Regions from separate parts of the Streptomyces sp. NPDC026092 genome, predicted to be linked through region 2. Evidence: riboswitches for the same ligand, from Rfam matches in the RefSeq annotation. Region 2 holds a riboswitch; each other region holds the start of a gene.
What was found. Region 2 has a riboswitch for cobalamin ahead of AB0F56_RS13840 (energy-coupling factor ABC transporter permease). Riboswitches for the same ligand answer to the same signal wherever they lie in the genome.
Positions count from the first base shown of each region.

Region 1: it holds a riboswitch for cobalamin, as region 2 does, so the genes downstream of both, AB0F56_RS01410 (CoA-acylating methylmalonate-semialdehyde dehydrogenase) here and AB0F56_RS13840 (energy-coupling factor ABC transporter permease) in region 2, are expected to answer to the same signal.
Region 3: it holds a riboswitch for cobalamin, as region 2 does, so the genes downstream of both, cobN (cobaltochelatase subunit CobN) here and AB0F56_RS13840 (energy-coupling factor ABC transporter permease) in region 2, are expected to answer to the same signal.

Region 1 covers NZ_JBEZYN010000001.1:306,250-308,504, forward strand. The annotation lists gene AB0F56_RS01405 (methylmalonyl-CoA mutase family protein) at 1-253, opposite strand, end outside; cobalamin riboswitch at 402-587, shown strand; gene AB0F56_RS01410 (CoA-acylating methylmalonate-semialdehyde dehydrogenase) at 850-2,255, shown strand, end outside.
Region 2 covers NZ_JBEZYN010000007.1:118,503-120,757, reverse strand. The annotation lists gene cbiQ (cobalt ECF transporter T component CbiQ) at 1-184, opposite strand, end outside; gene AB0F56_RS13845 (energy-coupling factor ABC transporter substrate-binding protein) at 194-556, opposite strand; gene AB0F56_RS13840 (energy-coupling factor ABC transporter permease) at 556-1,254, opposite strand; cobalamin riboswitch at 1,283-1,507, opposite strand; gene AB0F56_RS13835 (PTS fructose transporter subunit IIA) at 1,572-1,976, opposite strand; gene dhaL (dihydroxyacetone kinase subunit DhaL) at 1,973-2,255, opposite strand, start outside.
Region 3 covers NZ_JBEZYN010000004.1:277,872-280,126, reverse strand. The annotation lists gene cobN (cobaltochelatase subunit CobN) at 1-987, opposite strand, end outside; cobalamin riboswitch at 1,024-1,163, opposite strand; gene AB0F56_RS08565 (cobalamin biosynthesis protein CobG) at 1,219-2,255, shown strand, end outside.

The sequences.
Region 1 (2,255 bases), on a different contig from region 2:
CGGGGCGCCCGGACCGTACGAAGGGCGCGAAGCCGGGCAGGCCGGGCTCGGGGGCGGTGTCCTCGGCGGCATAGAGGGGACGGACGCGGAGCGCGTCCTCCAGGGCGGTGGACAGGGCGTCCTCGGCCGCCGGGCCCTCCACGTCCTTGCCCGACTTGCGCAGTACCCCGGCTACCAGGTGCTGCCACTGTTCACGGGACGCGTCGGGGAATTCGGCGGCGAGGGCGAGCCCGTCGTCGGGAAGGACTGTCATGCTCGGATGTTAGGACAGCTCGCTCAGATGACAGCAGTGCACACCGCTGTGACCTTGCCCTCTCCAAGCAGGTCTTGAAGCCGCGGGCGACTCCGCTCTACTAAGGGGTGTCGCAGGTTCACCCGGCCGGGGGTGGATTTACTAGGACGTCCAACTATATAGTCGCGGCGAAGGCCCGCGGTGCAGGGAAGCCGGTGTGATTCCGGCGCGGTCCCGCCACTGTGACCGGGGAGTACGCCGTCGAGCAGCACGCCACTGACGAGCGATGTCGGGAAGGCGGACGGCGCGCGCTGATCCGGGAGTCAGGATACCGGCCGCGGGATGTTCCGTGTTGTCCACGAGGATGGAGCTGACACGCATGGCACCGGTGCGCCCGCACACTCCCCGCGGATCCGGCCGACGGGCACCCGCCCGTCCAGGACCCCGTCGAGTGGGATCCCACCACCCCACGACCGTCAGGACCTGACGGCGCCTCGCCATTCGCGCTCTCGCGCCGTGCACCGCCACCACGCCGCCGCATCATCACGCCCACCGGCGTGCGCGGACGTGGCGGCCCCCGGCGCGCCATCCGGATCACCTGACGAGAGCAGGCACTCATGGTCCGCGCACAAGACGCCACCACCGTCCGCGAGTTGACCCACTTCATCGGCGGCAGGCACACCCCGGGAACCTCGGGCGCCTACGGCGACGTGTACGACCCCAACACCGGCCAGGTCCAGGCCCGCGTCCCCCTCGCGAACCGGGCCGAGACCGAGGCCGCCGTCGCCGACGCCGCCCGGGCGCAGCGCGACTGGGCCGCCTGGAACCCGCAGCGCCGCGCCCGCGTCCTCCTGCGCTTCCTCCAGCTGGTCGAGCAGGAGAAGGACGGCCTCGCCCGGCTGCTCTCCTCCGAGCACGGCAAAACCGTCGCCGACGCCCACGGAGACCTCCAACGCGGCCTGGAGGTCGTGGAGTTCGCCGCCGGCATCCCGCACCTCCTCAAGGGCGAGTTCACCGACAACGCGGGGACCGGCATCGACGTCCACTCGCTGCGCTCCCCGCTCGGCGTCGTCGCCGGCATCACCCCGTTCAACTTCCCCGCGATGATCCCGCTCTGGAAGGCCGCCCCCGCCCTGGCCTGCGGAAACGCCTTCATCCTCAAGCCCTCGGAGCGCGACCCCTCCGTACCGCTGCGGCTCGCGGAGCTCTTCCTTGAGGCGGGTCTTCCGGCGGGCGTCCTCAACGTCGTCAACGGCGGCAGGGAAGCCGTCGACACCCTCCTCGACGATCCCCGCGTCGCCGCCCTCGGCTTCGTCGGCTCCACCCCCGTCGCCGCGCACCTCTACGCCACCGCCGCCGCCCACGGCAAGCGCGCCCAGTGCTTCGGCGGTGCCAAGAACCACATGATCGTGATGCCGGACGCCGACCTCGACCAGGCCGTCGACGCCCTCATCGGCGCAGGCTACGGCTCGGCCGGCGAGCGGTGCATGGCCGTCTCGGTCGCCGTCCCCGTCGGCGAGGACACCGCCGACGCCCTCGTCGCCCGGCTGAAGGAGCGCATCGGCACGCTGAGGATCGGCCGGAGCGACGACCCGGACGCCGACTTCGGGCCGCTCGTCGGCCCCGACGCCGTCGACCGGGTCCGCAAGTACATCGGCATCGGCGTCGAGGAAGGCGCCGAACTCGTGGTCGACGGGCGCGACTTCGCCCTCCCCGGGCACGAGGGCGGCTTCTTCGCCGGGGCGTCCCTGTTCGACCGGGTCACCCCGGACATGCGCGTGTACCAGGAGGAGATCTTCGGCCCCGTGCTCTGCGTGGTCCGCGCCGCCGACTACGAGGAGGCCCTGCGGCTGCCCAGCGAGCACCTCTACGGCAACGGCGTGGCGATCTTCACGCGGGACGGCGACACCGCCCGCGACTTCACCCGGCGCGTCGACACCGGCATGGTCGGCGTCAACGTGCCCATCCCGGTGCCGGTGGCGTACCACACCTTCGGCGGCTGGAAGCGGTCCGGCTTCGGCGA
Region 2 (2,255 bases):
GACGCCCCGGCACCCCCGCGGGGCCGAGGAGGACGGCGAGGGTGGCCGCCGCGACCAGGACGGCACCCGGCCACGGCGGCAGACAGACCGCGCACAGTGTCAGGCCGAAGCCGAGGACGGCTTTCTCGCACGGGTGACGGCGGCGCCAGCGACTGCTGTGCGCCGCCGCGTCGATCGGCAGCACCGGCGGCGGTTACGCGTCGCCGGACGCTGCCGAGCCGGACGCCGCCCCCGACCGCAGCGCCTTCGCCTCGGCGCGGGCCTCGCCCTGCTTACGGCCCCGGTGCACGCCGAAGTAGTACGCCAGCACACCGGCGCCGAGCGCGGCCTGAAGGGAGAACAGCGCCGACTCGATCTCGCCGGAGGGGGGCTCGTAGAGCGGGCTGAACCACGGCTCGTAGTCGGGAGCGATCTCCGTGATCGCCGCCTCCGCCTCGCCGTCCGCGCCCGCGAACGGCTCCTCCTTGTGGTCGCCGAGGCCCAGGACCAGCGGGAGCACCGCAAGGGCCGCGACGACGAGCAGGAGCAGGGAGTTGATCTTCGCGTTCCGGCTCATCAGGCGCTCGCCTCCGCGTTCTCGTTCTTCTTCCGGGACGGGAGCAGGACCCCGAGCCGGGTCAGGTCCGCCTTGCTGGACTGCGTGAGCAGCCGCATCACGAGGACCGTGAGCAGACCCTCGCTGACGGCGAGCGGCAGCTGCGTGACCGCGAAGATGGAACCGAACTTGGCGAGCGCCCCGACCACACCGCTGCCCGGGTCGGGGAAGGCCAGCGCGAGCTGGACGCTGGTCACGCAGTACGTCGACAGGTCCGCGACGAACGCGCCGAAGAACACGCTCACCATGAGCGGGACGTCGAACCGGCGCAGCAGCCAGTACGTACCGAATCCGGCCCATGGCCCGACGATCGCCATCGAGAACACGTTGGCGCCGAGCGTGGTGAGCCCGCCGTGCGCGAGCAGCAGCGCCTGGAACAACAGGGTGATCGTGCCCAGGACCGCCATCACCGGCGGACGGAACAGGATGGCGCCCAGGCCCGTGCCGGTCGGGTGCGAGCAACTGCCCGTGACCGACGGGATCTTGAGCGCGGACAGGACGAACGTGAACGCGCCGGACGCGCCGAGCAGCAGAGTGGACTCGGGGTTGGCCTTGACCTCACGGGTCAGCGCGCGGACGCCGTGGACGACGAAGGGAGCGGACGCGACGCCCCAGGCGGCCGCGTGCAACGGGGGTAGATACCCCTCGGCTATATGCATGGTTGGGAGACCCTCTCCAGCACCTCGTGGATGGACAACGCACCTTGGCCGGTCTCCTGGCTGACGGGTCATGCCGCCGCGGCTCCGCCTTCCCACACCGCCGCGGTCTCCCGCAGTGGTCCAGTGGCTTCCCCGGAGGGATGGAGCCGGACTTCCCGATCACAGTGGCGAGGGCCGCACCGGTACCGCACCGGTTTCCCGTACACCAAGGCGCTGTGACATTAGTGGGTTGACCAGGTACATCACAACACGGGTACGCCCCCGGACGGTGTGCGACGGATCTCGCGCGCGCCCCCTCACCCCCTCGTGCCCCTCGCTCACTCCTTCCGGTAGGTGTACGCCTCAGCCGCCGCGGCCGTCACCGCGTCCAGGTCTCCGCCCGCGCTCGCGGTGACGAGCGCGGCGACGGCACCTTCGACGAAGGGCGCGTCCACGAGACGTGCCCCCTCAGGCAGCTCGTCCCCTTCGGCGAGGAGCGCCTTGACGGTCAGGACGGCGCTGCCGAGGTCGACGAGGAGGGCCACGCCGGCACCCTCGTCGACCGCCCGCGCCGCCTCGACGATCCGCTCGGAGCTGGTGCCGAGCCCGCCGTCGGGGGTGCCTCCGGCGGCGGCGACCGGCGCGGTCGCCGCGCCGCCCGCGAGCCCCCGGGCCAGGGCGGCGACGGAGTCGGCCACGGCCGCGCTGTGCGAGACCAGCACGATGCCCACCTGACCGGTCATGCGGCGGCCACCTCCGCGAGCGCGGCGATCAGCAGCGCCGACGACGTTGCCCCGGGGTCCTGATGCCCGACCGACCGCTCACCCAGATAGCTCGCCCGGCCCTTGCGCGCCCGCAGGGGTACGGTCGCGAGGGCGCCGGCCTCGGCCGCGTCCCGGGCGGCGGCGAAGGAGGTGCCGAGCGCCTCGGCGGCGGGCACGAGCGCGTCCAGCATCGTTTTGTCGCCGACCTGGGCCCCGCCGAGTTGACCGACGGCGGCGACCCCGGTGGCCAGCGCCGCC
Region 3 (2,255 bases), on a different contig from region 2:
CTCGGCGTTCGGGATGTGCCGCAGCCGGGCATGGCGCACGGCGATCCCGGCGACGCGGGCGGCGCGCTCGGTGTCGGCGACGTACGCCGGGAGCCCGTCCTCGTCGATCTCCTTGAAGGAGAACGGGACGGTGATCAGGCGGCCGTCGAACTCGGGCACGGCGACCTGACTGGCCGCGTCCAGCGGCGACAGGCCCTCGTCGTTCTCCTCCCAGGCCGCGCGCGAACCGGTCAGGCAGAGCGCCTGCAGGATCGGTACGTCGAGGGCGGCGAGCGCGCCCGCGTCCCAGGCGTCCTCGTCGCCGCCGGCCTGCGCCTCGGCGGGCTTGGTGCCACCGGCGGCGAGCACCGTGGTGACGATCGCGTCCGCGCGCTTGAGCGTCTCGATCAGCTCGGGCTCGGGCGCGCGCAGGGAGGCGACGTACAGCGGCAGGGCGCGGGCGCCGGCGTCCTCGATCGCCTCGCAGAGGGAGTCGACGAAGGCGGTGTTCCCGCTCATGTGGTGGGCGCGGTAGTACAGCACGGCGACGGTCGGGCCGTCGGTCGTCCGGGCCGTGCGCTCCAGCGGCCCCCAGGTCGGCGCGGCGGCCGGGGCCTCGAAGCCGTGGCCGGTCAGCAGCACGGTGTCGGAGAGGAACCGGGCGAGCTGCTCCAGGTTGGCCGGTCCGCCGTGCGCCAGGTAGGCGTGGGCCTCGGTGGCGACGCCGACGGGAACGGTGGAGGCCTCCATGAGCTGGGCGTCCGGGGCCTGTTCGCCGGAGAGCACGACCAGCGGCTTCCCGGCGGCGCGCAGCGCGTCGAGGCCGTCCTCCCAGGCCCGCAGCCCGCCGAGGAGCCGGACGAGCACGAGGTCGGCGCCTTCGAGGAGACCGGGCAGGTCGTCCAGGGAGAGCCGGGAGGGGTTGGCGAACCGGTACGCGACCGGACCGCCGGCCGCGCGGGCGCTGAGCAGGTCGGTGTCGGAGTGCGACAGCAACAGAATTCGCATGCGTGCGCAGGCCTTCCTCGGGGTTGTCCGCGCCCCGGGTGGTCGTGTGGACGGCAGGAGTTCCTGACTCACCCGGCTCCTTCCGGAACCTGGCTCACAGTGGCGGGACCGCGCCGGATTCTCACCGGGCTTCCTCCCCGGGGTCCTGGGACCCCATGCCGATCTGCATAGTAGATCGTGCCTCTTCGGGGCCGGGTCTGGGCCGCTGACGACGTGGGTATGCTCGCCGCCATGCCGCCCACCCCACCCACAACACCCAACCCGGGCGAACCGCCCGTACGGGACCGTGGTGACGCCTGCCCCGGGGCGCTTCGGCTGCACGCCGCCGACGACGGGCGACTCGCTCGACTCCGGCTGCCCGCAGGGGTTTTGACGGTACGTCAGGTCGGCGTGCTCGCGTCGGTCACGGAAGATCTCGGCGACGGACGGGTCAGTGTCACCTCCCGAGGGAACGTGGAGCTGCGCGGGCTCGGTGAAGGGTGCGGGGGCGAGCTGGCCGAGCGGCTCTCGGAGGCCGGGCTGCTGCCCTCCCCGACCCATGAGCGGGTCCGGAACATCGTGGCCTCGCCGGCGGCCGGGCTCGACGGACTCGGCCACGGTGACGTGCAGTTGTGGGCCCGCGAGCTGGACGCGCTGCTGTGCGCACGGCCCTGGACGGCGGCCCTGTCCGGCCGGTTCCTCTTCGTCCTGGACGACGGGCGCGGCGATGTGGCCGGGCTCGGCGGAGATGTGACGTTGATCGCAGGAGAGGGTTCGGTACGGGTGCGGGTCGGCGACCAGGTCGTCCGCGTCCCCGCCGCCGACGCGCCCCGGGCCGCGCTCGCCGCAGCCGGCGCCTTCCTGGACGCCGCCCGGACCGCCGGGAACGGGGCCTGGCGGGTGCGGGAGCTGCCGGAGGGGCACGAGCCGGAGCCGGCGGCCGCCCTCGCGGGGGCCGGGATCGAGGTCCAAGCGTCCTCGGTCGAGCTTCCACAGTGCGAACCCGTCACCCCCGGCCCCCTCGGCCCGCACGCCCTGCACGTCCTCGCGCCCCTCGGCCGGCTGACCGCCGCCCAGCTGCGGGCGCTCGCCGCGAGCGGGGGCGAGGTGCGGCTCACCCCCTGGCGCGGGGCCGTCGTCACCGGCCTCGCCGACCAAGGCGCCGTCGCGCGCCGGCTGGGCGAGCTCGACGCGTACGGGCTCATCACCGACCCCCGCTCCCCCTGGGCCGGCGTCGGCGCCTGCACCGGGCTTCCCGGCTGCGCCAAGTCCCTCGCCGACGTGCGCGC